Regions from separate parts of the Pantoea allii genome, predicted to be linked through region 1. Evidence: predicted binding sites of a transcription regulator. Region 1 holds the regulator's gene; each other region holds the start of a gene.
The links. Region 1 encodes PhoB, which activates phosphate uptake and scavenging genes when phosphate is short. Its sites were predicted from a motif close to CTGTCATAAAACTGNCNNAT; they were not measured.

Region 2: the regulator PhoB is predicted to act here: its motif matches at 4,507-4,526, upstream of rbsK (ribokinase).
Region 3: the regulator PhoB is predicted to act here: its motif matches at 4,255-4,274, upstream of ugpB (sn-glycerol-3-phosphate ABC transporter substrate-binding protein UgpB).

What each region holds. Positions count from the first base shown of each region.
Region 1 covers NZ_CP125958.1:3,534,007-3,544,075, reverse strand. The annotation lists gene sbcD (exonuclease subunit SbcD) at 1-1,055, opposite strand, end outside; gene phoB (phosphate response regulator transcription factor PhoB) at 1,253-1,942, shown strand; gene phoR (phosphate regulon sensor histidine kinase PhoR) at 1,957-3,270, shown strand; gene QNH99_RS16835 (PstS family phosphate ABC transporter substrate-binding protein) at 3,290-4,210, shown strand; gene QNH99_RS16830 (cobalamin-independent methionine synthase II family protein) at 4,573-5,676, shown strand; gene brnQ (branched-chain amino acid transport system II carrier protein) at 6,067-7,386, shown strand; gene proY (proline-specific permease ProY) at 7,457-8,803, shown strand; gene QNH99_RS16815 (histidine-type phosphatase) at 9,038-10,069, opposite strand, start outside.
Region 2 covers NZ_CP125958.1:3,918,129-3,928,197, reverse strand. The annotation lists gene QNH99_RS18505 (zinc-binding alcohol dehydrogenase family protein) at 1-481, opposite strand, end outside; gene QNH99_RS18500 (LysR family transcriptional regulator) at 577-1,473, shown strand; gene ettA (energy-dependent translational throttle protein EttA) at 1,510-3,177, opposite strand; gene deoR (DNA-binding transcriptional repressor DeoR) at 3,443-4,207, opposite strand; gene rbsK (ribokinase) at 4,593-5,510, shown strand; gene fucP (L-fucose:H+ symporter permease) at 5,520-6,845, shown strand; gene QNH99_RS18475 (aldose 1-epimerase family protein) at 6,842-7,855, shown strand; gene QNH99_RS18470 (hypothetical protein) at 7,979-8,209, shown strand; gene QNH99_RS18465 (pyridoxal phosphate-dependent decarboxylase family protein) at 8,559-10,069, shown strand, end outside.
Region 3 covers NZ_CP125958.1:362,270-372,338, forward strand. The annotation lists gene QNH99_RS01665 (branched-chain amino acid ABC transporter substrate-binding protein) at 1-258, shown strand, start outside; gene livH (high-affinity branched-chain amino acid ABC transporter permease LivH) at 410-1,336, shown strand; gene QNH99_RS01675 (high-affinity branched-chain amino acid ABC transporter permease LivM) at 1,333-2,601, shown strand; gene livG (high-affinity branched-chain amino acid ABC transporter ATP-binding protein LivG) at 2,598-3,365, shown strand; gene livF (high-affinity branched-chain amino acid ABC transporter ATP-binding protein LivF) at 3,367-4,074, shown strand; gene ugpB (sn-glycerol-3-phosphate ABC transporter substrate-binding protein UgpB) at 4,368-5,684, shown strand; gene ugpA (sn-glycerol-3-phosphate ABC transporter permease UgpA) at 5,742-6,629, shown strand; gene ugpE (sn-glycerol-3-phosphate ABC transporter permease UgpE) at 6,626-7,471, shown strand; gene QNH99_RS01705 (sn-glycerol-3-phosphate import ATP-binding protein UgpC) at 7,474-8,547, shown strand; gene ugpQ (glycerophosphodiester phosphodiesterase) at 8,544-9,287, shown strand; gene QNH99_RS01715 (DUF2756 domain-containing protein) at 9,284-9,580, opposite strand; gene ggt (gamma-glutamyltransferase) at 9,784-10,069, shown strand, end outside.

The sequences.
Region 1 (10,069 bases):
TCCGTTTGCGTCAGGCTGTGCTGACGCTGTTCACGACTGCGTCGTAACAGCAGCACTTCCACCGGTAAATCTGCGGTCAGGGCTTCCACCTGGCGCTGCAGGTCACTTAAGTACTCCTGAGTCGTGACTTCAATATCCAGCCAGACCGGTTTTTCGCCGCTCGGATGGGAAAAGTCGGCTAGATGCTGGCTGATTTGCGCCAGTGAACCTTTGAGCATCCTCATCGGCTGGAACAGCGGAATGGGCAGGGCATCGATCTCCAGGCCTGCGGAGCCGAACGTCAGCAGATACACACTCTTTTCGCTGCCCAGCTCGTCAAAGCTAAGTGGAATAGGGGAACCGCTGTAGCGAATATGGTCGCTGTTAGCCACACGCTGAGCACGATGAATATGCCCAAGGGCGATGTAATCCGCTGGCGGAAATGCCGAGGCAGGGAAGGCGTCCAGCGTGCCGATGTAGATATCACGCACCGAATCACTTTTGCTGACGCCAAGGGCCGTAAGGTGGCCGGTTGCAATGATGGGCAGGTGCTTGTTCCACGCCTGCGCCGCCGCAAAACTGCGCTGATAATGCGCGGCAATCGCTTCCAGTAGACTGATCTGTTTGTCCCGCCCCGACTGACCGGCCTGGCTGCGCATGATGTCGCGCGGACGCAGGTAAGGAATCGCGCACAGTAACGCGCCGGGTTCGCCCTGACGGGTGGTCAACATCAGCACATCATCATTTTCTTGCGGCGTGGCAACCACTCGCGTATTCAGACAGGCCAGCAGTTCACGCGACTCGTTTAACGTCGCCACCGAGTCATGATTACCTGCCAGCACCACCAGCTGACAGCCGCTGGGCTGTAATGCCACCACGAAGCGGTTAAACATTTCACGCGCATAACTGGGCGGCGTACCGGTATCGAATAAGTCGCCCGCCACAATCAGGGCATCAACCTGGTGCTGCTCAATCTGGATTAACAGCCAGTCAAGAAAGGCCTGGTGTTCAGCGGCACGGCTCTTGTTATAAAAGAACTGCCCCAGGTGCCAGTCCGCGGTGTGGATAATGCGCATAACACTCCCTGCCATAACAATTTGCCCGGCAATTATACTGGCTCTATCACTAAAGCCACAAAACATGTCGTCATGTTGTCATAAATGGTTGTTGCAAGCCGACTTTTATGGCTAACTTTTTCATAAAACTGTCACAAAACTGACGCATAATGACGCCGCAAATATCAGTGAAAGCCGTCCTACCTGCAGGAGTAATAATGGCTAAGCGCATTTTAGTTGTGGAAGATGAAGCTCCAATCCGTGAGATGTTATGTTTTGTTCTGGAACAAAACGATTATCAGCCGATTGAGGCCGAAGATTATGACAGTGCTGTCAGCAAGCTGATTGAACCCTGGCCTGATCTGATCCTGCTGGACTGGATGTTACCCGGCGGTAGCGGCATACAATTTATTAAACATCTTAAGCGTGAAGCCATGACGCGCGATATTCCGGTTATGATGCTGACCGCGCGCGGCGAGGAAGAAGATCGGGTTCGTGGGCTGGAAGTCGGGGCTGATGATTACATCACTAAACCCTTTTCGCCTAAAGAGCTGATGGCACGCATCAAAGCGGTTATGCGTCGTATTTCGCCGATGGCGGTTGAAGACGTGATTGAAATGCAGGGCCTGAGCCTGGACCCGTCATCGCACCGCGTGATGTCAGAAACCACACCGCTGGAAATGGGGCCGACAGAATACAAGCTGCTGCATTTCTTTATGACCCATCCTGAGCGTGTTTACAGCCGTGAGCAGCTACTCAATCACGTCTGGGGCACCAACGTCTATGTTGAAGATCGCACCGTTGACGTTCATATTCGTCGTTTACGTAAGGCGCTGGAACTGACCGGCCACGATCGCATGGTACAAACCGTACGCGGAACAGGCTATCGTTTCTCTGCCCGCTTTTAAACGGAGCTTTAACCGTGCTGGAACGCCTCTCCTGGAAGAGATTATTGTCCGAACTGGTGCTGGCGTGTCTGCCTGCGCTGGTGCTTGGCCTGCTGTTTGGCTATTTGCCGTGGCTCTTGTTACTTAGCGTCGTCGGCATGTTATTGTGGCATTTTTACAACCTGATGCGCCTTTCTCACTGGCTATGGCTCGATCGCACGATGACGCCGCCTTCAGGCCAGGCTAGCTGGGAGCCACTGTTTTACGGGTTGTATCAAATGCAACTGCGCAACCGGCGGCGGCGGCGCGAGTTAGGTAATCTGATTAAGCGCTTTCGTAGCGGCGCGGAGTCGCTGCCTGACGCCGTAATCCTGACCACGGAAGAGGGCACTATTTTCTGGTGCAACGGCCTGGCACAGCAACACCTGGGGCTGCGCTGGCCAGAGGATAACGGGCAAAATATCCTTAACCTGCTGCGTTATCCTGAGTTTTCACGCTACCTTCGCCAGCGGGATTTCGACAAGCCACTGACGCTGGTGCTGAATAACCAGCACCATATGGAATTCCGTGTCATGCCTTACAGCGAAGGCCAGTGGTTAATGGTGGCGCGCGATGTTACCCAGATGCATCAGCTTGAGGGAGCACGGCGTAACTTCTTCGCCAACGTCAGCCACGAACTGCGCACGCCTTTAACGGTGCTTCAGGGCTATCTGGAAATGATGAACGACTCTGTGATGAATCAGCGCTCACGGGACAAAGCGTTGCACACGATGTCGGAGCAAACCCGACGGATGGATAGCCTGGTCAAACAGCTCCTGACGCTGTCGCGTATTGAGGCTGCCCCGGTCATCAACATGAAAGAAAAGGTTGATGTGCCCGTCATGCTAAAACTGCTGCAGCATGAGGCCGAAACCCTGAGCGGTGGGCGTCACGCTATCCATTTTCATACCGATCCCCATCTGAAAGTGTTTGGCAATGATGAGCAATTACGCAGTGCCATTTCCAACCTCGTTTACAACGCGGTTAACCATACGCCAGAGGGCACGCGCATCGATATCAGCTGGCTACGTAGCAAGCAGGGCGCGGTATTCAAGGTGTGCGATAACGGCCCCGGCATTGCTTCTGAGCATATCCCACGTCTGACAGAACGTTTTTACCGCGTGGACAAAGCGCGTTCACGCGCCACCGGCGGCAGCGGGCTTGGGCTGGCCATCGTGAAGCATGCGCTGAGCCATCATAATGCGCGTCTGGAGATCACCAGCATCCCGCATCAGGAAACCTGTTTTACGTTTACCCTGGCACCACGGTTGATTGTTACTAACGGGATGCAGGAGAATGCCGTCCATTAACTGCTGACGGACCGGAACAATGCGCGCGTTTTTTTTGCTGTTCTTCTCTCTGTTGCCTGCCTTGGTGCAGGCGCAGCCTGTTATGCTTTCAGGCAATCTGAGCAGCGCAGGCTCGGACACGCTCGGCTACCTGATGACCTTATGGGGCGATGACTTTAGCCGTCAGTCGCCTGGCGTAAACGTCCAGGTCCAGGCATCGGGCTCGTCAACCGCGCCCACCGCGCTCACCGCCGGTAGCGTGCAGATTGGGGCCATGAGCCGGCCTATGCAGGCGGATGAGCGCCAGGCATTTGAGGCGCGATATGGTTATCCTCCGCTGGCAGTACCGGTTGCGATGGACGCGCTGGTGGTGGTGGTGAATCAGCGCAATCCGCTGCAGTCTGTCTACCCCCGCCAGCTTGATGCTCTGTTCTCTGTCACCCGTCTCTGTGGCGCGCAGCAGGTGCCTGAGCGCTGGGGCGATCTGGGCCTGCATCAGCCAGAATGGCAGCAGCGCGCTATCCAGCGTTATGGCCGCAACTCGGCATCCGGGACATGGGGATTCTTCAAACAGCAGGCACTGTGTCAGGGCGATTTTCGCAACGACGTGGCGGAATTTCCCGGATCGGCGGCGGTGGTTCAGGCCGTCGCCGGCGATCTGCGCAGCATTGGCTATGCCAGTTTTGGTTTTCACCTGAGCGGAGTAAAACTGCTACCGGTGATGACAAAAAGCGGTGAGGCGGTTGCACCCGATCCGGATTCTATCCGCAGTGGTCGCTATCCCTGGGCGCGCCCGCTCTATCTGTATGTGAACAAAGCCCCCGGTAAGCCCTTGCCGCCGCTTTTAGCCGCTTTTTTACAACAGGTACTGTCTAAAGCGGGCCAGCAGCGCGTGAGTGAAGCGGGTTATCTGCCGCTGTCTGAGACGCAAATGGCCGGGGCGCGTAAGGCTCTCCAGTAGGCTTTCCTGACTGTGCAGAACCCGAGGATCACCAGGCATCCTTGATAAAGAACATTCTCCGTCTTAGCCGCGCGCCCTGTGTGCGGGCTACATCCTGGCTATGCTGTTCAGCGTCCATAGCGTCCATAGCGTCAGTTGCGCCGGGTAAGAATGCTGATGCGTAAAAGGACGACCGCGAAATCCGCTCTTCTCGTCGCAACATGAATCTTTTTCATCCCCAGTGAATTTTTTTCGTTTGCGCAGAAGCCGGTCACATGACAATCTGCATTCAGACGTTTAGCCATCTGGAAGGCTGAAATTACATTGTGTAACTATTCCCGCCCGAAATTATCTACTGATCTGGCGGGTGATCAGGAGTCATTATGCAAAGACAAACCGCCCCGTTTCGTGCCGATACCGTTGGCAGCTTCCTTCGTCCCGTCGCCATTAAGCAGGCTCGTGAAAAATTTCATGCGGGCGAGATCAGCGCTGACGAACTGCGTGATGCTGAAAATGAAGCGATTCGTGACGTGGTGGCGAAGCAGCGTGAAAATGGCCTTCAGGTTGTTACCGACGGGGAATTTCGTCGTGGCTGGTGGCACTTTGACTTTTTCTACGGCCTGAAAGGCGTTGAACACTATGAAGCGGATCAGGGCATTCAGTTCAACGGTGTTCAGACCAAAGCGCACGGCGTAAAAATTACCGGCAAGCTGGGTTTTGATGGGCATCCAATGCTGGCGCATTTCCGCTTCCTGCAGAGCGTAGCGGGGGATGCGGTGGCAAAAATGACCATCCCCAGCCCAAGCGTGCTGCATTTTCGCGGCGGACGTAAAGTGATCGACGCAAAGGTTTACCCCGATCTGGATGTGTACTTTGACGATCTGGCGCAGACCTACAAAGAGGCGATTAAAGCCTTTTACGATGCAGGCTGTCGCTATTTACAACTGGACGATACCGTCTGGGCTTATCTCTGTTCAGAGGATCAAAAGCGTGAGATCCGTGAGCGCGGCGACGATCCCGAGCAGTTGGCTCGCACCTATGCACGTGTACTGAACAAGGCGTTAGAAGGCAAACCGGCCGACCTGACCGTCGGTCTGCATGTGTGCCGTGGCAATTTCCGCTCGACCTGGATTTCTGAAGGGGGCTACGAGCCGGTGGCTGAAATCCTGTTCGGCTCTGTGAATGTGGATGCGTTTTTCCTTGAATATGACAATCACCGTTCTGGCGGCTTCGAACCGCTGCGTTTCATCAAGCCTGGCCACCAGAAGGCGGTGCTGGGTTTAATTACCACCAAGGTCGGTGAACTGGAAGACGCCGCGCAGGTAAAAGCGCGTTTACAGGAAGCGACGCAGTACATCAGCCTCGACCAGATTTGCCTCAGCCCGCAGTGTGGATTTGCCTCAACGGAAGAGGGCAACAGCCTGACCGAAGAGCAACAGTGGCAGAAGATTCGTCTGGTAGTGGATGTCGCCAGCCAGGTGTGGTAAGCGCTGAATCTGTGCAACGTGGCGCAATACATGCGCCACTTGTGCACAAAAACCCGCATGTATGCTGATATTTCCCATCGCCTGTTTATTTTTAAAGCACATCATCTGATGCACTTTCTGCGAATATTGATGTGATCCTCTGATATTGGTTTAAATTGCGAAATAAGCCTCTGGTTTTCCGATCCTGTATTGCCTTTCTCCGCTATAAACGTTTTACTTACCGCCGTTGTCGATTTATCCCTCTGTGAACAGAAAAAAAGCAGCTCAAATCACCTGCGCTAAACCAGACGCTACGCATAATGCGCTGTTATTGTCTGGCAAGTCGTCGTATTAACGCAGCGAGGGGACAACGCAAACTTATCTTTCATCGCAACATCAGTGACAGGCCGTATGACACATCGTTTAACCGTTAAAGACATTCTCGCGCTGGGCTTCATGACGTTTGCCCTGTTTGTTGGCGCGGGTAACATCATCTTTCCTCCCATGGTCGGTATTCAGTCAGGCGAACATGTCTGGGTGGCCGCTCTGGGCTTTCTGCTTACCGCCGTGGGCTTACCTGTTATCACCGTGATCGCCCTGGCGCGCGTCGGCGGCGGTATTGATGCGCTGAGCACGCCCATTGGCAAAGTCGCTGGCGTGGTGCTGGCAACGGTTTGCTACCTTGCGGTCGGGCCGCTTTTTGCCACGCCGCGCACCGCCACGGTCTCATTTGAGGTGGGCATTGCACCTATCACTGGCGATGGCCCGCTGCCGCTGTTTATCTACAGCCTGGTTTACTTTGCGCTGGTGATGGTGATTTCCCTCTATCCGGGTAAATTGCTGGATACGGTCGGCCATTTTCTCGCCCCGCTGAAAATTGCAGCCCTGACGCTGCTGGGCGTCGCGGCTTTGCTGTGGCCGGCGGGCGGAACGATTCCCGCGACGGCGGACTATCAGCGCGCCGCATTTTCCAGTGGTTTTGTGAACGGCTATCTCACCATGGATACGCTGGGCGCGATGGTCTTCGGCATTGTCATCGTCAACGCGGCACGTTCGCGCGGCATTGATAATGCGGCGCTGTTAACCCGCTACACGGTTTTAGCTGGGGTGATCGCTGGCGTCGGTTTGACGCTGGTCTATCTCAGCCTGTTTAAACTGGGCGCGGGCAGCGGTGCGTTAGTGGATCAGAATGCCAACGGTGCGGCGATTCTGCATGCTTACGTCCAGCAGACCTTCGGTGACATGGGCAGCTTCTTCCTGGCCGCACTGATTTTCATTGCCTGTATGGTGACGGCTGTGGGCCTGACCTGTGCCTGCGCAGAGTTTTTTGCGCAGTATCTGCCCTTGTCTTACAAAACGCTGGTCTTTGTACTGGGCCTGTTCTCGATGGTGGTGTCTAACCTGGGGCTGAGCCATCTGATTCAGATTTCCATTCCGGTGCTGACGGCGATTTATCCGCCGTGTATCGTGCTGGTCGTACTGAGTTTTACGCTGAACCGGTGGAACAAAAGCAGTCGTATCATCGCACCGACTATGCTGGTCAGCCTGCTATTTGGTATCCTTGACGCCATCAAAACCACCGGGTTTAAAGAGGCGTTACCCGCATTTAGCCAGCATCTGCCGCTAGCCGACCAGGGCCTTGCCTGGTTGCCGCCATCGCTGGTGATGTTGCTGGCTGTGGCGCTGGTCGATCGGTTGAAAGGGCCAGAGCAGGTGTCGGTTCACTCGTAACGGCTAAGATTGATTCTTCTTTAACCACGGGCTTGCCCGTGGTTTTTTCATTTCACAGGTACAGGTTGTTATGCAAGAAACCAACAAGCTCAAACGCGGACTGAGCACGCGCCACATCCGTTTTATGGCGCTGGGATCGGCGATTGGCACCGGGCTGTTTTACGGCTCGGCGGACGCCATCAAGATGGCAGGACCGAGCGTACTGCTCGCCTATATCATTGGCGGCGCGGTGGCGTACATCATCATGCGCGCGCTGGGTGAGATGTCAGTCAACAACCCGCAGGCCAGCTCGTTTTCCCGCTATGCGCAGGATTATCTTGGTCCGCTGGCAGGCTACATCACCGGCTGGACCTACTGCTTTGAAATTCTTATCGTGGCTATCGCGGACGTAACGGCGTTTGGTATCTATATGGGCGTCTGGTTTCCGGAGGTCCCGCACTGGATCTGGGTGCTCAGCGTGGTGCTGATCATCGGCGCGGTCAATTTAATGAGCGTGAAGGTGTTTGGTGAAGTGGAGTTTTGGTTCTCCTTCTTCAAGGTCGCCACCATCGTTGTGATGATCCTGGCCGGGTTTGGCATGATCATCTGGGGGATAGGCAACGGTGGCCAGCCCACCGGCATTCATAACCTGTGGACCAATGGCGGCTTTTTTGCGCACGGTCTCGTGGGAATGCTGCTGTCGCTGCAGATGGTGATGTTTGCCTACGGTGGCATTGAAATCATCGGTATCACAGCGGGTGAAGCCAACGATCCGGCCACCTCTATCCCGCGCGCTATCAACTCCGTCCCGATGCGTATTCTGGTTTTTTATGTGGGTACGCTGTTTGTCATTATGTCGATTTATCCCTGGAATCAGGTGGGCACCAACGGCAGCCCGTTTGTTCTGACATTCCAGCATATGGGGATTGCGGCGGCAGCGTCTATCCTGAACTTTGTGGTGCTGACCGCCTCGCTGTCGGCGATCAACAGCGATGTGTTTGGCGTCGGACGTATGCTGCATGGCATGGCACAGCAGGGCCATGCACCCAAAATGTTTATGAAGGTCTCTTCGCGCGGTATTCCCTGGGTAACGGTGGTGGTGATGATGTTTGCCATGCTGATTGCGGTGTACCTCAACTACCTGATGCCAGAAAAAGTCTTCCTGGTTATCGCCTCGCTGGCGACTTTTGCCACCGTCTGGGTTTGGATCATGATTCTGCTGTCACAGATGGCGTTTCGACGCAAGATCGGCAAAGCCGCCGCCCGTGGGTTAACCTTTGCGTTGCCTGGCGGAAGCTGGACAGCAGGCTTTGGCGTGGCATTTCTGTGTTTTATTATTGGCCTGATCGGCTACTTCCCGGACACCCGCATTTCACTGTATGTCGGGATGGTATGGATTGTGGTACTGCTGCTGGGCTATAAGCTGGTGCGTAAATAACGCGGTTGATTTGTCCCAGCCCGGATATCAACGGGTTGGGGCAAAACAGGATTGGCGGTTAAGCAAAATAAAATCGGCGAAATGACTCGCCGAAAACAGATATGGCAAATGAAACAAATAGAGGGATGATTGACGAAATCATGCTAATGCAAAACGCGCCGCCATTAAATAAGTTGCCGTAAAATAAGACAAAGGCCAGCGCTACGCCCGGCGAAACCGTCCGGGCCGCGTACGTTATCCGTCCGAAGACGGCAATATCATGCTGACCGGAACGCGCGCGCTGTTATCTGTCTGCTTACCCAACTGCGTAACGGCCGCCTGTAACGGGCAAAGCGTCCCGACCGCTGTGATTTTGCATCCGGGTTGCCGCCATTCCTGACGCAACAGGGGATGGCTGTCGCTCACCGGTTGCAACTGACGCAGACCATCCAGACTTTGTGCCTGAAAATAGAGGCGCAGGTAGCGCTGATGCGTATTTCGATCCCGCCAGCGTTCCAGCACCAGGCTGCTTCCCGGTGGAATATTACCGCGCGTATAGCCGGGCAGTTGCCATTCAAATCCCATTAAGCGGCGCACCATCGCAATGTTGGTGTCATGTGCCACCAGAAGCAGCCAGCGCACGTCCGGATCATTACCTTTAATAGCCTCAAGCATCTGGGACAGCAGCAGGGAACCGTGACGTTGTGCCATGTAGAGCACATCATTGCTGAGATCATAATTGGCTGTCAGCAGCGGGAGCAGGGCGGTGATCTGTTGGGCGTACGTAATGTGCCCCCAGGCCAGCTTCGCGAACGGCAAGTTTTCACTGTAACCCAGCCGCAGCGTCTCGACCATGGCGGCCATGGCGCTTAAGCCTTCAACATAAACGCTGCCGCTTTTTGTCTGTTTGAACTGCCAGGGGCGATCGAAAAACGGACAATCGCTGCTGGCCGGACATACCGACTGTTTAAGCAGCGCAATCGCAGGCTGAAGCTGCTGCTGGCGTTGGATTAAATCGCCCGCCACGCGCTGTTTTGCCGCCAGTTCGCGCTGCGGATCGGTCTGGGCAAAGGGGAGCTTTTCCGTCTGAAACAGCGGATCGACATCGCCCTTAACGGTATGAACGGTAACGCCACAGCCGGGAAAGGCACCGTCCACCAGCGCCTCGGCGGTAGCGCGCGTTCGCTGCAGCGGGCTGGCGCGCACGTAGAGCGATGTCGCATCAGGGCAACCCGCGTTGAGTAAACCCAACTGGCGATAGTGCTCCCCTTCCCAGCGTGCTTTATT
Region 2 (10,069 bases), 380 kb from region 1:
AACCCACGCCGCCTGCACCGCCCACGATCAACAGCGTTTGATCCTCACGCGCCGCAGCCATATCCAGCCGTTCAAACAGGCCTTCCCATGCGGTCAGCGCCGTCAACGGGATAGCCGCAGAAGCAGCCCAGTCGAGTTTTTTCGGTTTATGACCGGTGATACGTGAATCGACCAACTGCTCCGTGCTGTTACTGCCCGGACGAGTAATATCGCCCGCATAGTACACTTCATCGCCCGGCTTAAAGCCGCTGACTTTACTGCCGGTTTCCAGCACGACGCCGCTGGCATCCCAGCCGAGAATACGTGGTACCTGCAAACCATTTTTGATCGCCCCTTTGTGAACTTTGGTATCGACCGGATTGACCGAGGCGGCTTTCACCTGAACGCGCAGGTCATACTCGCCTGGCGTGAGGGTTTCCGGGAAAATTTCAACGAAGTTTTTTGGGTTTTCTGGATCAACAGCAATTGCGCGAACAGACATAATTTCTCTCCTGTAGTGTTCTCTAAAGTGTAGAACCCCGAGGCGATGCTGATAAGATGGACAATAGTTATTACAGTGTTCGTCTGAGGTGAACAATGGCGTTTCGTCAGTGGCAGGATATGGCGCTGTTTGCGTTAGTGGCGGAGTGCGGCAGTTTTACCGCCGCAGCAGAACGGGCAGGCTTACCGAAATCCAGCGTCAGCCAGCGGATTAGCCAGCTTGAACAGCGGCTGGGCATCCGGTTGTTAAACCGCACCACGCGCCAGCTCAACCTGACCTTTGCAGGGGAACGCTATCTGCTGCACTGTCAGGAGATGATGCAGGCCAGCGAGCGCGCCGAACAGGCCATTGCCAGTCTACGGGAAAATCCCAGCGGTCGCCTGCGCATCACCAGTCCGGCGGGCATTGGCGCAACCTTGCTGGCCCGCTGCAACGCTGCGTTTTTACGCCATTATCCTGACGTCACGCTGGATATCTCTGTCTCGGATGATATTCGCGATCTGGTGCAGGACGGCTTTGATCTGGCCTTACGTACTGGTCAGCCGCAGGAGTCGTCCCTGATTGGTCGCCGCGTGGGCTACTGCCAGCGCTCGCTGGTGGCCGCACAAGCTTATCTGGACCAGCATCCGCCGATTACCCATCCCCAACAGTTGGCCGCGCATCGCTGTATTGCGCACCGGGCCTGGAACGAGTGGGTGCTGAAACGCGACGATCAATATCATCGTTGGCTGCTTCCGCCTGCGCACCTTACCGATAATTTACTCTATGCCCGCGAGTCGGCGTTGGGATGTGCCGGCATCACACTGCTACCCCGCTTTTTAACGGACGGCGACAGGGGCGATGCGCGTCTGGTAACGGTGCTGCCGGAATGGGAAATGGAGGGGAATGAACTGTGGCTGGTGTATCCCAGTCGTAAACTGAACTCGCCTGCGCTGATGAAATATATTGAATTTGCTTTGCAGTCGCCGGTGTTCCGCGAATTTTACCGCTGAAGAAAAGAGAAGGGCGGCATCGCTGCCGCCCCACAATTACTTAGTAATACGTTTGTACTTGATACGTTTCGGCTCCAGCGCATCTGCGCCCAGCGTGCGTTTCTTGTACTCTTCGTATTCGGTAAAGTTACCTTCGAAGAATTCGATCTTGCCCTCATCCTGATAATCCAGAATGTGGGTCGCGATACGGTCAAGGAACCAACGGTCATGCGAGATCACCATGGCGCAGCCAGGGAACTCAAGCAGGGCGTTTTCCAGCGCGCGCAGGGTTTCAATGTCCAGGTCGTTGGTGGGCTCATCGAGCAGCAGCATGTTGCCGCCCACCTGCAGCAGTTTTGCCAGATGCAGACGACCACGCTCACCACCGGACAACTCGCCCACGCGTTTGCCCTGATCCACGCCTTTAAAGTTAAAGCGTCCTACATAGGCGCGGCTTGGCATTTCGGTGTTGCCGATACGCATAATGTCCTGACCGCCAGAGACTTCTTCCCATACGGTTTTGGCATTATCCATGCTGTCGCGGAACTGATCGACAGAGGCCAGCTTCACGGTTTCACCCAGCACAATCTCGCCGGAATCCGGTTGTTCCTGACCGGACATCATGCGGAACAGAGTCGACTTACCGGCGCCGTTCGGGCCGATGATGCCGACGATGGCCCCTTTCGGTACAGAGAACGACAGGCCGTCGATCAGTACGCGATCGCCGTAAGATTTACGCAGGTTGCTGACTTCCAGCACCTTGTCACCCAGACGGGCACCCGGCGGAATAAACAGTTCGTTGGTTTCGTTACGTTTCTGGTAGTCGGTGTTGTTCAGTTCTTCAAAGCGAGCCAGACGGGCTTTACCTTTAGACTGCTGGCCTTTTGGCCCTTTGCGCACCCACTCCAGCTCTTTCTCGATAGATTTGCGACGTGCGGCTTCGGAAGAGGCTTCCTGCGCCAGACGGGCATCTTTCTGCTCCAGCCATGAGGAGTAGTTCCCTTCCCACGGAATGCCTTCGCCGCGGTCCAGCTCCAGAATCCAGCCTGCAACGTTATCAAGGAAGTAACGGTCGTGGGTAATCGCCACCACGGTGCCTTCGAAGTCGTGCAGGAAACGCTCCAGCCAGGCGACAGATTCTGCATCCAGGTGGTTCGTCGGTTCGTCCAGCAGCAGCATGTCTGGTTTTTCCAGCAACAGGCGGCACAGGGCGACACGGCGGCGTTCACCACCGGACAGGTTCGCAATTTTTGCGTCCCAGTCTGGCAGTCGCAGGGCGTCGGCGGCGCGTTCCAACTGGGTGTTCAGATTATGGCCGTCATGCGCCTGAATGATCTCTTCCAGCCGTCCCTGCTCGGCAGCCAGCTTATCGAAATCTGCATCTTCTTCGGCGTATAAGGCATACACCTCGTCGAGACGTTTCAGCGCCCCGACCACTTCGGCCAGCGCTTCTTCCACGGACTCGCGCACGGTGTGCTCAAGGTTAAGCTGCGGTTCCTGCGGCAGATAGCCGATTTTAAGACCGGGCTGCGGGCGGGCTTCCCCTTCGATATCTTTATCGATACCGGCCATGATGCGCAGCAGCGTAGATTTACCCGCACCGTTCAGGCCGAGCACGCCAATTTTTGCGCCGGGGAAAAAGCTAAGGGAGATGTTCTTCAGAATATGTCGCTTTGGCGGAACTACTTTGCCGACGCGATGCATGCTATAGACGAATTGAGCCACGTTGTATTGAGCCTCTGGGTCTGTTTGTCGTTTGGATGATGTCGAAGTTTAGCCTTTTTCGCTGCCTATTCACAGCCGATGCGCCGGGATAATTCCGTGCCGGGGCGCAGTTTGGCATAACTGTTTGATTTGTGTCCGCTGTCCGAGCGGGCGGCAAAAGGCCGCTTCCGGTGACGTGCGTATCATGACGAGCATATATAGCGCAGGTGACATGAATCCACCTGAGCGTAGCAGCAGGTCATTGCCAGCGCGCGACAAAACGACGTCAGGGAAGGCGGACGGGAATATGCTGTTGCGTTAACCACTGACTCAGTGCCGGTTCAGGCGCGCTGTCGCTGACCAGTAAATCAAAGCGGGACAGCTCGCCAATGCGCGCAGGCAGGACTTTGCCATATTTGCTGCTGTCGGCGACCAGAATACGCTGGCGGGCGCGCAACATGGCATGGTGCTTCATCGGCAGTTCGTTGAGGTTATAGCAGGTCGCTCCCTGATCTTTATCCACGCCCGCCGCAGAGATAAACGCCAGGGTGGGACAGAGGTCATCCAGAATGGAATGCCCGCCCACGGGCGTGAACAGGGCATTGTCGGCATGAAATTCACCGCCACTCAGGATCACATTGCAGGCCGGTTTCTCTTTTAGCGCCAGAAAGGTATTCATGGCACAGCAGATAGCGGTAAAGGGCAGGGCATCCGGAATCGCATCCACGACATAGGGCAGGGTGGTACCGCAGTCAAAAAACACCGTGTCGTTTTCACTAATCAGGCTGGCAGCAGCCTGAGCGAGTCGCTGCTTTCTGGCTGCATTTTGTCCGTGTTGGTCGGAGATGAAATAGTGCCCGGGATGGTTGCGCGGATCGCTGACGATATAACCGCCCAGCAATACCACGCTTGAGGTCGGTTCACTTAAGTCCCGACGCACGGTCATTTCCGATACGTCCAGCAGCTGTGCCGCATCTTTCAGATGTAATTTATCGGTGCGCTTAAGTGCCAGAGCCAGTTTACGAATGCGTTCGTCGCGGCGGGTTTCCATTGTCATCTCTAAACCTGTATTCCTTGAAGAAGACGTCATACGTCCTGGCCTGTCACATCGCTGGCGCGCCGTTAACCTTACCTGCAACCGCCGCGTTTTTACTCAGCCCATAACAAATTTCAAAAAATTTAAGGCGTTGCAGGCTTTTCAGGCAAGATTTTTATCTTACCCGCAATGCCTTCACCCCGCAAACCCGGGCTGTGGCCACTGAATGCCCGCCTTCGCGCTACAGGTGTTTGTTATAATATTAACATTAAACCCGGGCGAATTCCGGCTTTATCGATCAGTTATGTCACAATATATGTGAAATTTATCACATAATTAACCTCTGTGAATTGTTAGTGTTATTTTTATAACATTTTAGCGGTCTTTTACCGGGGGAAGAATGGACATTGCGGTTATCGGTTCAAACATGGTGGATTTAATCACCTATACCAACAGTTTTCCCAAGCCAGGGGAAACGCTGGAAGCGCCCGATTTTGCAATGGGTTGTGGCGGTAAAGGGGCCAATCAGGCCGTGGCGGCAGCAAAGCTGGGTGGCAAGGTAATGATGGTCAGCAAAGTGGGCGACGACCTGTTTGCGCCCACCACGTTAGCCAATCTGCAACAGCAGGGCGTGGATACACGTTTCGTCACCACCGAGGCCGGTGTCTCCAGCGGTGTGGCCCCCATTTTTGTTGATGACCAATCGCAAAACCGCATCTTGATTATTAAAGGCGCGAATCAACATCTTAAGCCTGCGGACATCGATGCTGCGGCTGAGGCGCTGAAGGGCTGCCGGTTAATCATTCTGCAGCTGGAAATTCCGCTGGAAACCGTTTACTACGCGATCGATTTTGCCCGCCAAAATGCTATCCGCGTCATCCTCAATCCTGCCCCCGCCCTGGCTGAGCTGGATATCGCGTATGCCTGCCAGTGTGACTTTTTTATGCCCAATGAAACAGAGCTGGAAATCCTGACTGGAATGCCGGTGGGGACGGAGGATGAAGTGAGGCGGGCAGGCGCGTCCTTACTAAAACGTGGCCTAAAGAATCTGATCGTGACTCTGGGCAGCCGCGGATCGCTGTGGATGACCGGCGATGACTGTCATCAGGTTGACCCTGTGCCGGTTAAAGCACTGGATACCAGCGGTGCCGGTGATGCGTTTATTGGCTGTTTTGCCTACGAACTGGTGAAAACCGGTGATATCCCTGCCGCCATGGCGAAAGCCTCTGCCTACGCGGCCTGTAGCGTCACGGCACGCGGTACGCAGCGTTCTTATCCTGACTCAACCGCTTTTCAGCGCTTTCTCGACCTTCAATGAGGTACGGCCATGCACCAGAACATTGTTCAGCAAGATGACGGTTATCTAAATAAGACCCCGCTGTTCCAGTTTATTCTGCTTTCCTGTCTGTTCCCGTTGTGGGGCTGTGCGGCAAGCCTGAATGACATTCTGATTACGCAATTTAAAAGTGTGTTCGCCCTGAGCGATTTTGCCAGTGCTCTGGTGCAGAGCGCCTTTTACGGCGGCTATTTTTTGATTGCGATTCCGGCCTCGCTGGTGATCCGCAAAACCAGTTACAAGCTGGCGATTTTAACCGGACTGGCGCTGTATATCGTCGGCTGTATGCTGTTTTACCCCGCCTCGCACATGGCAACCTATACCATGTTTCTGGCAGCGATTTTTGCTATTGCCATTGGGTTAAGCTTCCTGGAAACGGCGGCGAATACCTACAGCTCAATGATTGGTCATCGCCAACATGCCACGCTGCGTCTTAATATCAGCCAGACCTTCTATCCGCTAGGTGCTCTGATGGGCATTGTGTTGGGGAAATATCTGGTATTTCAGGATGGGGAAAGCCTGCAAACACAGATGGCAAACATGACGGCGGAGCAGGCCCACGCGTTCCGCTTATCGATGCTGGAACACACTCTGGAGCCGTATAAATATCTGGTGATGGTACTGGTGGTCGTCATGCTGCTGTTTATGTTCACCCGTTATCCGCGCTGCAAGCCGCAAAGTAACGAAAAAACGTTGCCGACGCTGGGCGAAACCTTCCGCTATCTGGCAAAAAATCGCCATTTTAAACGCGGTATTCTGGCGCAATTTCTGTACGTCGGCATGCAGGTTGCAGTGTGGTCCTTTACCATTCGTCTGGCCCTGACGCTGGGGGCGACCAATGAGCGTGAAGCGTCCAGCTTTATGATTTACAGCTTTATCTGTTTCTTTATTGGCAAGTTTGTCGCCAACATTTTGATGACACGTTTCCGGCCAGAGAAAGTCCTTATCGTCTTTTCTGTTTTAGGCATGATAACGCTGGCCTACGTCATGCTGGTGCCCAATTTCACCGCTGTTTATGCCGCCGTGTTTGTTAGCGTGCTGTTTGGTCCCTGCTGGGCCACGATCTATGCCGGTACGCTCGCAACGGTAGACAGTAAATACACCGAAGTCGCCGGCGCGTTTATTGTGATGTCTATCGTCGGGGCGGCATTTGTGCCCGCCTTGCAGGGCTTTGTTTCCGACCATCTGGGATCGATGCAGCTGGCATTTGGCGTGTCGCTGCTGTGTTTTGCCTGGGTTGGCTTCTATTTTTGGGGCGAACTGCGCCACAAAAAGCAGCCGCGTCATCGCGCAAACCTGGCGGAGGAGGGACTATGAAAACCCGTTTACCGCTGCACCGTGAACAGTTTTCCGCCACGCCCACGTTGCTGCTGGAGAGCGAGGATTTCAGGGTCGAGCTGTTTCGCTATCCTGCGGGCATTGAGGCCATTCGTATTCAAAACCGGCGGGGCACGGTGATTGTGTTGCCCTTTCTGGGCCAGATGGTATGGGATGTGAATTTTGACGGCCGTTCGCTGACCATGGGGCACCGGTTTAAACAGCCGCTGCCGGGCGACACTATCATCGATACGTACGGCTGTTTTGCCTTTCATTCTGGTCTGCTGGCGAATGGCTGCCCTGGCGCGGAAGACTCGCATCCGCTTCACGGCGAAATGGCCTGCGCACGCATGGATTCCGCATGGATAGTGCTGGAGGATGAGCGTCTTTCTGTCGAAGGCGAAACCGAATACATCAAGGGGTTTGGTCACCATTATCTGGCGGCACCGGCGGTACGGCTAAGGGCCGATCAGGCGCGGCTGATGCTGGAGATGACCGTGACAAATCTGGCTGGCGCACCGATGCCGTTGCAATACATGTGTCACATCAACAGCGCGTGGGTTGAGCAAGGGCAGTTTAAGCAGACGATTCCTGACGAGGCGTTTCAGTTGCGCCGTTCTGTTCCGGCACATGTGCGGCCCACTCCTCAGTGGACCGCCTTTACCGACTCCCTGGCCCGCGATCCCACCGCGTTCCGGCAGTTGGATCAACCTGCAATGTACGATCCGGAGATTGTCTTCTTCGCCGATCATCTGGCGCAATACGGTGAGAACGTTCAGTTTGAACTCCATTCCCCGGCCGGTTATGCCCTAATGACCCGCTTTTCCACCGCGCAGTTTCCGCATGCGACGCGCTGGATACTGCATAATGCGGATCAGCAGGTTGCTGCCTACGTACTGCCCGCCACCTGCCGTCCAGAAGGCTTTGCAGCGGCACAACGCGCCGGTACGCTGATGGCGTTGATGCCCGGTGAGCACCGTCATTTCCAGGTTGAAACCGGCGTGCTGTAAATCGCCCAGGCCGACGCGTTATGTGACGAAACGTCAGGTGCTTTTGACGCTTCTGCTGCCACGACAGCGTCGGCGTGAGTCTCTTCTGCATCAGAACGCGTGGGGCAGGCAGGATGATCATCCATGTGGCGAAAGCCCGTGGATAGCGCGTCTTATACCCATCTGCCTGTTCACGTCTTCTACCTGCTCGCCTGTAAGCCATTTAAGCCACCGCAGCCTGTTCTGGCTGGACACACAGCAGATCGCTATCGCCGTTTTATCGTTGAGCATCCCGCTGTTAACCCTGCGTCGGCCTGGTGGAAAACGCGATCCACCTGGCGTTCTAAGGCGGCAGGAAAGTGCGATTCTGCCTAATGCAACCAACATCCCTTATCTTCCTCAGGTCAATTTATGTGACAAAGATCACATAAATTGACATTAGTCATCCTTATGAGAAAACTCGCCATTCCAAATATTGAATGATAATGATTATTATTTATATTGTTATTGTCATTAACAATTGCTCATTTAATACAAATAAACCACATAAAATGTAGTTTTTTAGCTTTTTTGTGAACATAAATTCTCAAAAATTTTGACCTCATGGGTGAGCCGTCTCGGCTAAAGGTTACTGAATCTGAATTGACTCGCGTGGTCTGGCGCAGGCTGCTGCCCTTTTTAAACGGTGGCTGGGCGGCTTACGCCTTTAATAAAGGAACGGGATATGGTGGTACGTAAGCAAAACCCGTCGGTGCCTCACCGACAGCTGTCTGATGCGGTCCTTACTGCTCAGGACTTTATTTTCAATGATGCGCAAATTTCGGCCTGGCATCAGCAAACGCAGGAGGCGCTGACGCTGATCACCCACACCGTTCAGCGCGTTGAGAAACCCTTCAGCGGTATCCTGCCTCACGAGCTGGCGCCGGCTTTTAGCGCCGTCGATCTTGACCAGCCGCTGGGAAATAATGAGGCTGCGCTGGAAGAGTTAGGGTCACTGTATCTGCGTGATGCCGTCTGGTTCCATCACCCCAAATACGTGGCGCACCTTAACTGCCCGGTGGTACTGCCATCGTTGCTGGCGGAGCAAATCATGGCCGCGGTCAACAGCTCCGTGGATACCTGGGATCAGAGCGCGGGCGGAACGCTGATTGAACAGAAGGTTATTGACTGGACGCTGAGCCGCATCGGTCTGCCGGCGAGCGCAGACGGCATCTTTACCAGCGGTGGGACGCAGTCAAACCTGATGGCGATGCTGCTGGCACGCGACAGCTGGTGCGCCGCACATCATCCGGGCCATCTGATCAAACATCAGGGCCTGCCGGCCGATGCCGCCAAATGGCGCGTCCTGACCTCCAGACTGAGCCACTTCAGCATTCAGAAATCGATGGCCATTCTCGGCCTGGGCTACGATGCGGTCATTCCGGTGGATTACGACGACGATTACCGCATGGACAGCGTGCAGCTTGCGCACGAGATTGCGCGTTGCCACGAGCAGGGCCTGATCCCGATTGCCGTCGTCGCCACCAGCGGCACCACCGATTTCGGCAGCATCGATCCGCTGGAAACCATCGCGACACTGTGTCAGCAGCACGGCATCTGGATGCACGTCGACGCGGCGTACGGTTGCGGTCTGTTGGTTTCGGAAGCGCATCGCCAGCGCCTCAACGGCATTGAAAAAGCCGACTCGGTGACGGTGGATTATCACAAGTCGTTCTTCCAGACCGTGAGTTGCGGCGCGTTCTTCGTGCGCGATAAACAGCACCTCAGCCACGTGACGCACCATGCTGATTACCTTAATCCGCTCAGCGCTCAGCAGGAAGGGACGCCAAACCTGGTGAATAAAAGTATTCAGACCACGCGCCGGTTTGACGCGCTGAAAATGTGGCTGACCTTGCGCATCATGGGGCCGGCGAAGCTGGGTGAGGCGTTTGACAGCCTTATTACGCTAACCCAGGCAACCCATCAGTTGCTGAAAGCCCATCCGGTGATTGAGGTCCTGCACGCGCCTGAACTGACCACCCAAATCTTCCGCTTCGTGCCGCGCCCCGGCATGAATCCGGTACAGCTGGACGCCATCAATGCCGGTATCCGCAAGGCCCTGTTCCGTTCCGGTAATGCGGTGATTGCCGGTACCAAAGTGGATGGCCGCCAGTACCTGAAATTTACGCTGCTTAATCCCACCACCTCGCTAGCTGACATGGAAGATGTGATTGCCTTGATCGCCCATTACGGTCG
Region 3 (10,069 bases), 1.4 Mb from region 1:
GCCAACACCGCGTCTAACCGTAAAGATCCTACCGGACCTTTCGTCTGGACCACCTATGCGGCTATCCAGTCTCTGGTCACCGGCATCGAGCGCAGCAAGAGCGATGAACCCGATGCGATTGCGAAGAACCTTAAAACCGGCGCACCTGTTCCAACGGTTATGGGCGACCTGAGCTGGGATCAGAAAGGCGATCTGAAGGGCTTTGAATTTGGTGTCTTCAAATGGCACAAAGACGGTTCGTCTACCGCTGTTAAATAAGGCAATGACTCTTCCCCGTGATCGGTGATCGGTGATCGGTGATCGGGGAAGCAGGCGAAGGCCATGCGCACGCTGTCGTGCCGCCTTCGCCTTGCTAACCCTCTTCTGCTGGCAGGAGAGGGGTTTTCTGGTTCCTGAGTAGGTCCTCACTATGTCCGAGCAGTTTCTCTATTTCATTCAGCAGATGTTCAACGGGGTAACCCTCGGGAGCACCTACGCGCTGATCGCCATTGGCTACACCATGGTTTACGGCATTATCGGCATGATCAACTTCGCCCACGGCGAGGTCTATATGATCGGCAGCTATGTCTCTTTTATCGTGATTGCCGCCCTGATGATGATGGGCATTGATACCACATGGCTGATGATTGCCGCCGGTTTTGTGATGGCGGTGATTATTTCCAGCGCCTATGGCTGGAGCATTGAGCGGGTGGCTTACCGGCCGGTCCGCTCCTCCAAGCGCCTCATTGCCCTGATCTCCGCCATCGGGATGTCTATCTTTCTACAAAACTACGTCAGCCTGACCCAGGGCTCACGCGATCTTGCGCTGCCGAGTCTCATTACCGGCCAGTGGACGCTGGGCGAAAGCAATGGTTTTGCGGCCACGCTGTCGACCATGCAGGTGGTGATCTGGGTGGTGACGTTCCTGACCATGCTGGCACTGACCTTGTTTATTCGCTATTCCCGCATGGGCCGCGCCTGCCGGGCCTGTGCTGAAGACCTGAAAATGGCCAGTCTGCTGGGGATTAACACGGACCGCGTGATATCGCTCACCTTCGTGATTGGTGCGGCGATGGCGGCAGTGGCCGGTGTGCTGTTAGGCCAGTTTTATGGCTCGATCAACCCGTTTATCGGCTTTATGGCAGGCATGAAAGCCTTTACCGCAGCGGTACTGGGCGGCATTGGCAGTATTCCCGGCGCGATGATTGGCGGTCTGGTGCTGGGCATTGCTGAAGCCCTGACCTCGGCTTATCTCTCAACCGAATATAAAGATGTGGTGTCGTTTGCCTTACTGATTGTGGTGCTGCTGGTGATGCCGACCGGTATTCTGGGCCGTCCGGAGGTAGAGAAAGTATGAAACGCCTTGGTCTGGTCAATGCACTGATCTCTACGGTCATGCTGCTGGTTCTGGCCGCGTTCTTTATGGGAATGCGCCTCGATCTGAATGGTACGAAGCTGCAGGTGGTGAATGCCGGTAGCGTGCGCTGGAACTGGATATTTATCGGTTGTGCGGTGGTGTTCCTGTTCCAGCTGCTGCGCCCGCTGTTTCAGGGCAAGCTGAAACGCAGCGGCGGCCTGGTGCTGCCCGGCTTTGATGGTTCCACGCCAAAGCAAAAGCTCGTCATGGCATTGATGATCGCCGCCGCCGTTATCTGGCCGTTCCTGGTCTCGCGCGGCAGCGTTGATATCGCGACGCTGACGCTCATCTACATCATGCTGGGCCTGGGGTTGAACGTGGTGGTTGGGCTGTCAGGGCTGCTGGTTCTGGGTTACGGCGGGTTCTACGCGATAGGCGCTTATACCTTTGCCCTGCTCAATCATTACTATGGTTTCGGTTTCTGGCAGAGCCTGCCGCTGGCTGGTTTAGTGGCTGCCGCGTTTGGTCTGCTGCTGGGGTTCCCGGTGTTGCGGTTGCGTGGTGATTATCTGGCGATTGTGACGCTCGGCTTCGGCGAAATCGTCCGTATCCTGCTGCTGAATAACACCGCGATTACTGGTGGGCCAAACGGTATTGCCCAGATTCCCAAACCCACGTTCTTCGGCCTGGAGTTTGGCCGCCGCGTCAGTGAAGGTGGATGGGGCACGTTTCACGACGTCTTTGGCATGAAATACGATCCCAGTGACAGGGTGATTTTCCTGTATCTGGTGGCATTACTGTTGGTGGTGCTGACGCTGTTTGTGATTAACCGCCTGCTGCGTATGCCGCTCGGCCGGGCCTGGGAAGCATTGCGTGAAGATGAGATTGCCTGTCGCTCGCTGGGCTTAAGCCCGACCCGTATTAAACTCACGGCCTTTACCATCAGTGCTGCCTTTGCGGGGTTTGCCGGTACGCTGTTTGCTGCCCGTCAGGGATTTGTCAGCCCGGAATCTTTTACCTTCGTCGAATCTGCTTTTGTCTTAGCCATCGTCGTGCTGGGCGGGATGGGATCGCAGTTCGCCGTTATTCTGGCCGCCATTTTGCTGGTGGTTTCACGTGAACTGATGCGTGATCTCAATGAGTACAGCATGCTGGTATTGGGTGGATTGATGGTGCTGATGATGATCTGGCGTCCACAGGGCTTACTGCCCATGAAGCGTCCGCACCTGAAACTCAGGCAGGGTAAACAAGGAGAGCAGGCATGAGTCAGCCTTTGTTAGCCGTTGAGGGCCTGATGATGCGCTTCGGCGGTCTGTTAGCCGTGAACAACGTAAAGCTGGAACTGCGACCCCAGGAAATCGTGTCGCTTATCGGGCCAAACGGCGCGGGTAAAACCACCGTCTTCAACTGCCTGACCGGCTTTTACAAGCCCACTGGCGGCAGCATTACGCTGCGTGACAAGAATCTGGCCGGTTTATCCGGGCAGAAGATCGCCCGCATGGGGATTGTGCGTACGTTCCAGCACGTACGTCTGTTCCGCGAAATGACGGTGATTGAAAATCTGCTGGTCGCGCAGCATCAGCATCTGAAAAGCGGCGTCTTTTCAGGCCTGATTAAAACGCCCGCTTTTCGCCGCAGTGAAGGCGACGCGCTGGATCGTGCTGCCACCTGGCTTGAGCGCGTCGGCTTGCTGGACATGGCCAATCGTCAGGCCGGTAATCTGGCCTATGGTCAGCAGCGCCGACTGGAGATTGCCCGCTGCATGGTGACGCGCCCGGAGATTTTAATGCTGGATGAGCCGGCTGCCGGGCTTAACCCGCGAGAGACGCACGAGCTGGATGAGTTGATTGCCGAGCTACGTGGTGAGCATAAGGTTTCCGTGTTGTTGATTGAACACGATATGAAGCTGGTCATGGGGATTTCCGATCGTATCTATGTGGTGAATCAGGGAACGCCGCTGGCTAACGGCACACCGGAAGAGATTCGTAATAACCCGGATGTGATCCGTGCCTATTTAGGAGAGGCGTAATATGGCCATGTTAACCATTGATAACGTCAGTGCGCATTACGGAAAAATCCAGGCCCTGCACGGCGTTAGCCTGCATATTGACCAGGGTGAAATTGTGACCCTGATTGGTGCAAACGGGGCGGGCAAAACCACGCTGCTGGGTACGCTATGCGGTGAACCGCGTGCGACCAGCGGCACCATCACCTTTGACGGTAAAGCCATCACCGACTGGCAAACGGCGCGGATTATGCGCGAAGCCATTGCCATCGTGCCCGAAGGACGCCGCGTGTTTTCACGCATGACCGTGGAAGAGAATCTGGCAATGGGCGGTTTTTTTGCCAGCCGCCAGCAGTATCTGCAACGCATCGAACGGGTGTATACGCTGTTTCCGCGTCTGGCTGAGCGTAAAATTCAGCGGGCAGGCACCATGTCGGGTGGCGAACAGCAGATGCTGGCGATTGGCCGGGCACTGATGAGTCAACCGCGCCTGTTGTTACTGGATGAGCCTTCCCTGGGCCTGGCGCCGATTATTATTCAGCAAATATTCGATACGATTGAGCAGTTACGCAGCGAAGGCATGACGATTTTCCTGGTAGAGCAGAATGCTAACCAGGCTCTGAAACTGGCCGATCGGGGTTACGTGCTGGAAAACGGTCACGTGGTGCTGGAGGACAGCGGCGAGGCGTTACTTTCCAATGAGGCCGTGCGCAGCGCATATCTGGGCGCATAGGTGGCAGGCCTGGCTCTCAGGCCTGGCGCATGTCGGGCAGCGCTCACTCTCGTTATCGCTTTTTTGGGTTTCGAGGGTGGGGCGCTGTCACACTTCAGTTATCTGGCTCAACTTTCCTACCCTCGTCGTATCGTCCTCATGCATTAATCCCGCTTATCCCTGTCATCTTCTGACATTCCGCTGTCATTTTTCCGTCATCTGACTGTTATTTTTCCGTCATTTCAGCGTGTCATGTTACTTCGCGAGCAAAAAATGCGTGATAACGCGCGTACCTACCTGAACAGGAAAATTCTATGTCCGTTGTTACTTTTCGTCGTAGCCTGATGAGCGCACTGCTCGGTCTGGCGATCAGTGGTAATGCAATGGCCGCTACTGAGATCTCTTTCTGGCACTCAATGGAAGGCGAGTTAGGCAAAGAGGTTGACTCACTGGCGCAACGTTTTAACCAGGAACACCCGGATTACAAAATCGTCCCGGTGTACAAAGGGAACTACGAACAAAGTCTGGCGGCAGGTATCGCTGCGGTCCGCACAGGAAAAGCCCCGGCCCTGTTACAGGTTTATGAAGTGGGCACCGCCACGATGATGGCCTCCAAAGCCATCGTGCCGGTGTACCAGGTGTTCAAAGATGCTGGCATCCCAATGGATGAGAAGCAGTTTGTCCCTGCGGTCGCCGGCTACTACAGCAACGCACAAGGTCAGCTGATCTCTCAGCCCTTCAACAGCTCCACGCCGGTGCTGTATTACAACAAAGATGCGTTTAAAAAAGCAGGTTTGAATCCGGACCAGGCCCCCAAAACCTGGCAGGAACTGGCTAAGGATGCGGCCGCACTGCGTAAATCCGGCATGAGTTGTGGTTATGCCAGCGGCTGGCAGGGCTGGATTCAGATTGAAAACTTCAGCGCCTGGAACGGCCTGCCGGTTGCCACCAAAAACAACGGTTTCGACGGCACCGATGCGGTACTGGAGTTCAACAAACCGGCTCAGGTTCGTCATATCCAGCTACTGGAAGATATGAACAAGAAAGGGGACTTCACCTATTTTGGTCGTAAAGACGAATCGACCGCCAAGTTCTATAACGGTGACTGCGGCATGACCACCGCCTCATCGGGCTCGCTGGCGGATATTCGCCATTACGCCAAATTTAACTACGGCGTCGGCATGATGCCTTACGATGCGGATATCCCGAATGCACCGCAGAACGCCATTATCGGCGGCGCCAGCTTGTGGGTCATGAAGGGCAAAGATGCCAATACCTACAAAGGCGCAGCGGAATTTATGAAATTCCTCACCGAGCCAAAAATTGCGGCGGAATGGCATCAGAAAACCGGCTACCTGCCGATTACCACTGCCGCTTATGAGCTGACGAAGAAAGAAGGCTTCTACGAGAAAAACCCAGGTGCCGATATTGCGATTCGCCAGATGATGAACAAGCCGCCATTGCCTTATACCAAAGGCATGCGTCTGGGGAATATGCCGCAGATCCGTACCATCCTGGATGAAGAGCTGGAAGGCGTCTGGACCGGCAAGCAGTCGCCGCAGGCCGCGCTGGATAGTGCAGTGAAGCGGGGTAACGAACTGCTGCGTCGTTTCGAGCAACAGAATAAGTAATCCATTCTGCAGGGCCAGCTGCGGCTGGCCTTTTTTCCTTAAAAGTCAGAGAACGCTATGTCTCCCTCTCGCCCGGTGTTTCGCAATCGACTGTTACCCTATTTTCTGGTGCTGCCGCAGCTCTTGATCACCGCTATTTTCTTTGTCTGGCCGGCCGGTGAAGCCCTGTGGTATTCCCTGCAAAATCTTGATCCCTTCGGTATCTCCAGTACCTTTGTCGGGCTGGACAACTTCAAACGGCTGTTTGCCGACGGTCTTTATCTGGATACCTTCTGGACCACCATCAAGTTTAGCGGCATGGTGGCTTTCTTTGGCATGGTGTCATCGTTACTGCTGGCCGCGCTGGTGGACTACGTGGTGCGCCTGCGTAAGCTCTATCAGATGCTGCTGCTGCTGCCCTACGCGGTGGCGCCGGTTATTGCTGCCGTGTTGTGGATGTTCCTGTTCAGCCCCGGTCTGGGTTTATTAAGCTATCTGCTTAACCACATGGGTTATAACTGGAACTTTGCTCAGAACAGCGGACAGGCCATGTTTCTGGTGGTGCTGGCCTCGGTGTGGCAACAGATGAGCTACAACTTCCTGTTCTTTTTCGCCGCATTACAGTCGATACCGAAGTCGCTGGTTGAAGCTGCCGCCATTGATGGTGCAGGCCCGGTGCGTCGCTTCTTCTCGATTTCGCTGCCGTTGATCACGCCCGTGAGTTTCTTCCTGCTGGTGGTCAACCTGATTTATGCCTTCTTCGATACCTTCCCGGTCATTGATGCCGCGACAGGCGGTGGCCCGGTACAGGCGACGACGACGCTTATCTATAAAATTTATCGGGAAGGTTTTACCGGCCTGGATCTCTCCTCTTCAGCGGCACAGTCCGTGGTGTTAATGCTGCTGGTTATTGGCCTGACGGTCATTCAGTTCCGCTTCGTTGAGCGTAAGGTGCAATACCAATGATTGAAAATCGTCGCGGGCTGGACATTTTCAGCCATGTGGTGCTGGTGCTCGGCATCCTGACCATCCTGTTTCCGCTCTATGTTGCCTTTGTGGCGGCAACGCTGGATAACGACGCCGTGTATAACGTCCCGATGACGCTGATTCCCGGCACGCACCTGTGGGAAAACATTTCGCACATCTGGACGCGGGGCGTGAACGGCAACGGTCCGGCCTTTAGTGTGCTGCTGATGAACAGCGTTATCATGGCGCTGGGGATAACCATTGGCAAAATCCTGGTGTCGATTCTGTCGGCCTTTGCGCTGGTGTGGTTTCGTTTTCCGCTGCGCTCACTGTTCTTCTGGATGATCTTTATCACCCTGATGCTGCCGGTCGAAGTGCGTATTTTCCCGACAGTGCAGGTTATTGCCGATCTCAACCTGCTGGACAGCTACAGCGGGCTGACCCTGCCACTGATGGCCTCGGCCACCGCCACCTTTCTGTTTCGGCAGTTTTTTATGTCGCTGCCGGATGAGTTAATCGAAGCGGCGCGCATTGACGGTGCCAGCGCGATGCGTTTTTTCTGGGACATTGTGCTGCCCCTGTCGAAAACCAACCTGGCGGCGCTGTTCGTTATCACCTTTATCTACGGCTGGAACCAGTATCTCTGGCCCCTGTTAATTATCGATAACGCAAACCTGGGCACCGCCGTGGCCGGGATCAAAAGCATGATCTCCACCAGTGGTTCGCCGACCCAGTGGAACGAAGTGATGGCGGCAATGTTATTAACCCTGATTCCACCGGTAGTGGTGGTATTTGTTATGCAGCGCGCCTTTGTGCGTGGTCTGGTTGAGAGCGAGAAATAGAGATGGCAGGCGTAACCCTTCAGGCGGTGACCAAGTCTTACGACGGTAAAAATCAGATCATCCAACCGCTCAACGTCACGATTAATGACGGTGAGTTTATGGTTATGGTTGGCCCCTCCGGCTGCGGCAAATCCACGCTGTTGCGCATGGTCGCCGGACTCGAACGGGTAACCTCTGGTGATATCTATATAGCCGATAAACGCGTGACCCATGAAGAGCCGAAAGATCGCGGCATTGCCATGGTGTTCCAAAACTATGCGCTCTATCCCCATATGTCCGTTGAAGAGAACATGGCCTATGGCCTGAAAATTCGCGGCATGAGCAAAGAACAGGTTCGTCAACGGGTGCTGGAAGCCGCGCGGAGCCTGGAGCTGGATCATCTGCTGACGCGCCGTCCACGCGAGTTATCCGGTGGGCAGCGCCAGCGCGTTGCCATGGGACGCGCCATTGTGCGCGAGCCAGCCGTCTTTCTGTTTGATGAGCCACTCTCTAACCTTGATGCCCGCCTGCGCGTTCAGATGCGGCTGGAGCTTCAGCAGCTGCATCGTCGTTTGCAAACCACCAGCTTATACGTGACGCACGATCAGGTAGAGGCGATGACGCTGGCCCAGCGCGTTATGGTCATGAATAAAGGGATTCTTGAGCAGATCGGCACACCGGTTGAGGTCTATGAACGACCAGCAAGCCAGTTTGTGGCTTCATTTATGGGTTCACCGGCCATGAATCTGATCCATGGCAATATCAGCCAGGATGGCTCACGCTTTACGGTTGATGCCTCTCACAGCATCGCCGTTGGCGAGGGGAAAGCGAAGTGGGCCAATCGTCCTGTGGTACTGGGCGTCCGACCCGAACATATTCAGATCACCAGCCAGGAGCAGGGCGGCATTCCGTTCCGGGTGGAAACTCTGGAAATGTTGGGTGCGGATAATCTGGCACACGGCCGCATCGGTGAGGCGCGTTTAGTGGTACGCTTGCCACACAGCGAGCGCCCTGAAGCAGGCAGTACCTTATGGTTACATCTGCCTGTAGGGTCGCTACATTTCTTCGATTCAACGCACGGGAAACGTCTGGAATGAGCAAAAAACTGTGGCCTTATCCGTCGATCGTCGCCCATCGTGGCGGTGGCAAACTCGCCCCGGAAAATACCCTTGCGGCGATTGATGTGGGGGCAAAATATGGCCATCTGATGATTGAATTTGACGCCAAATTGTCGGCCGATGCGCACATCTTCCTGCTGCATGACGATACGTTAGATCGCACCAGTAACGGCTGGGGCGTTGCCGGTGAGCTGCCATGGGACAAGCTGTCGCAACTCGATGCTGGCAGCTGGTTTAGTGACGTCTTCCAGGGCGAAAAACTGGCCCGGCTGGATGAGGTGGCAGAACGCTGCCGTCAGCATGGCATGATGGCAAACATCGAAATTAAACCCACAACAGGAACGGACGCGGAAACCGGGCGCGCTATCGCTCAGGCGGCGGCAACGCTATGGCAGGGGCAAACCTTGCCGCTGCTTTCTTCTTTTTCGTATGCGGCGCTGGAAGCCGCTATGCAGGCTGAGCCTCAGCTACCGCGTGGGCTGTTATCTCACAGTTGGGATACGGCATGGAAAGAGAAAACTGGCGCGCTGGACTGCACCTCAATTCATCTGAATCACAAGGTTTTAACCGAAGCGCGGGTGGCAGAGCTAAAAGAGGCCGATCTGCGTATTCTGGTTTACACCGTCAACAGCCCTGACCGGGCCAGAACGTTGCTGAAATGGGGCGTCGATGCCATCTGTACCGACAGCATCGACCTGATTGGCCCCGATTTTAGTTAATACGCATTCTGTTGAGTCTGTTGATTCTGCTGCTGGCCCGGCTGCGATTTAATTACGCGCTGCTGGGCACTGTCCCGCTGTTCCTGCAATTTCCGCTGTAAATCCTGGTTCTGACGCTGCTGGTCCTGCTGCAGTTTATTCTGCTGTTGCTGCGACTGATTGAGCATCTGCGTTTGCATTCGCTGCTGGCTGGGGTTATAGCCAGGTTGATTAGGATTGTTGGTGTTATTCAACATGTTTGCCATGCCGGTTAACGGCAACAGGGCGGCGAAAACCATAAGCCACTTTTTCATTTTTATCCTCCAGTAAACGACCGGATGCTGTGTGCGCATGCCCGAATCGGGTCACGGGGTCGTGCAGATAAGTTTATGCACGAGTTCAAATTACTGCTCCAGGAGTGCGCTGAATTTGCGTTACTTCTTGATATTCGACTGTGTTTGTAGTCAGTTACATAAAGAATAAAGAAATGTAAATAAAAGTGGAGAGTGGAAACAACATGATGATGCAAGGCAAACTTCGCCAGCTGGGCTGGTCATTATTGATGAGTTTTACTGTTGTGACCGGGGCGGGTGCCGCGCCGGTTCAGGCACCGCCAGTCTCTTATGGTATCGACAGCGATACGTTTCATCCGGTTAAGGCGCATAACGGTATGGTGGCCTCAGTGGATGCGCTGGCAACCCAGGTCGGCGTTGATATCCTGCGCCAGGGCGGTAACGCGGTGGATGCCGCCGTTGCGGTAGGTTTTGCGCTAGCGGTGACGCATCCGCAGGCGGGCAACCTGG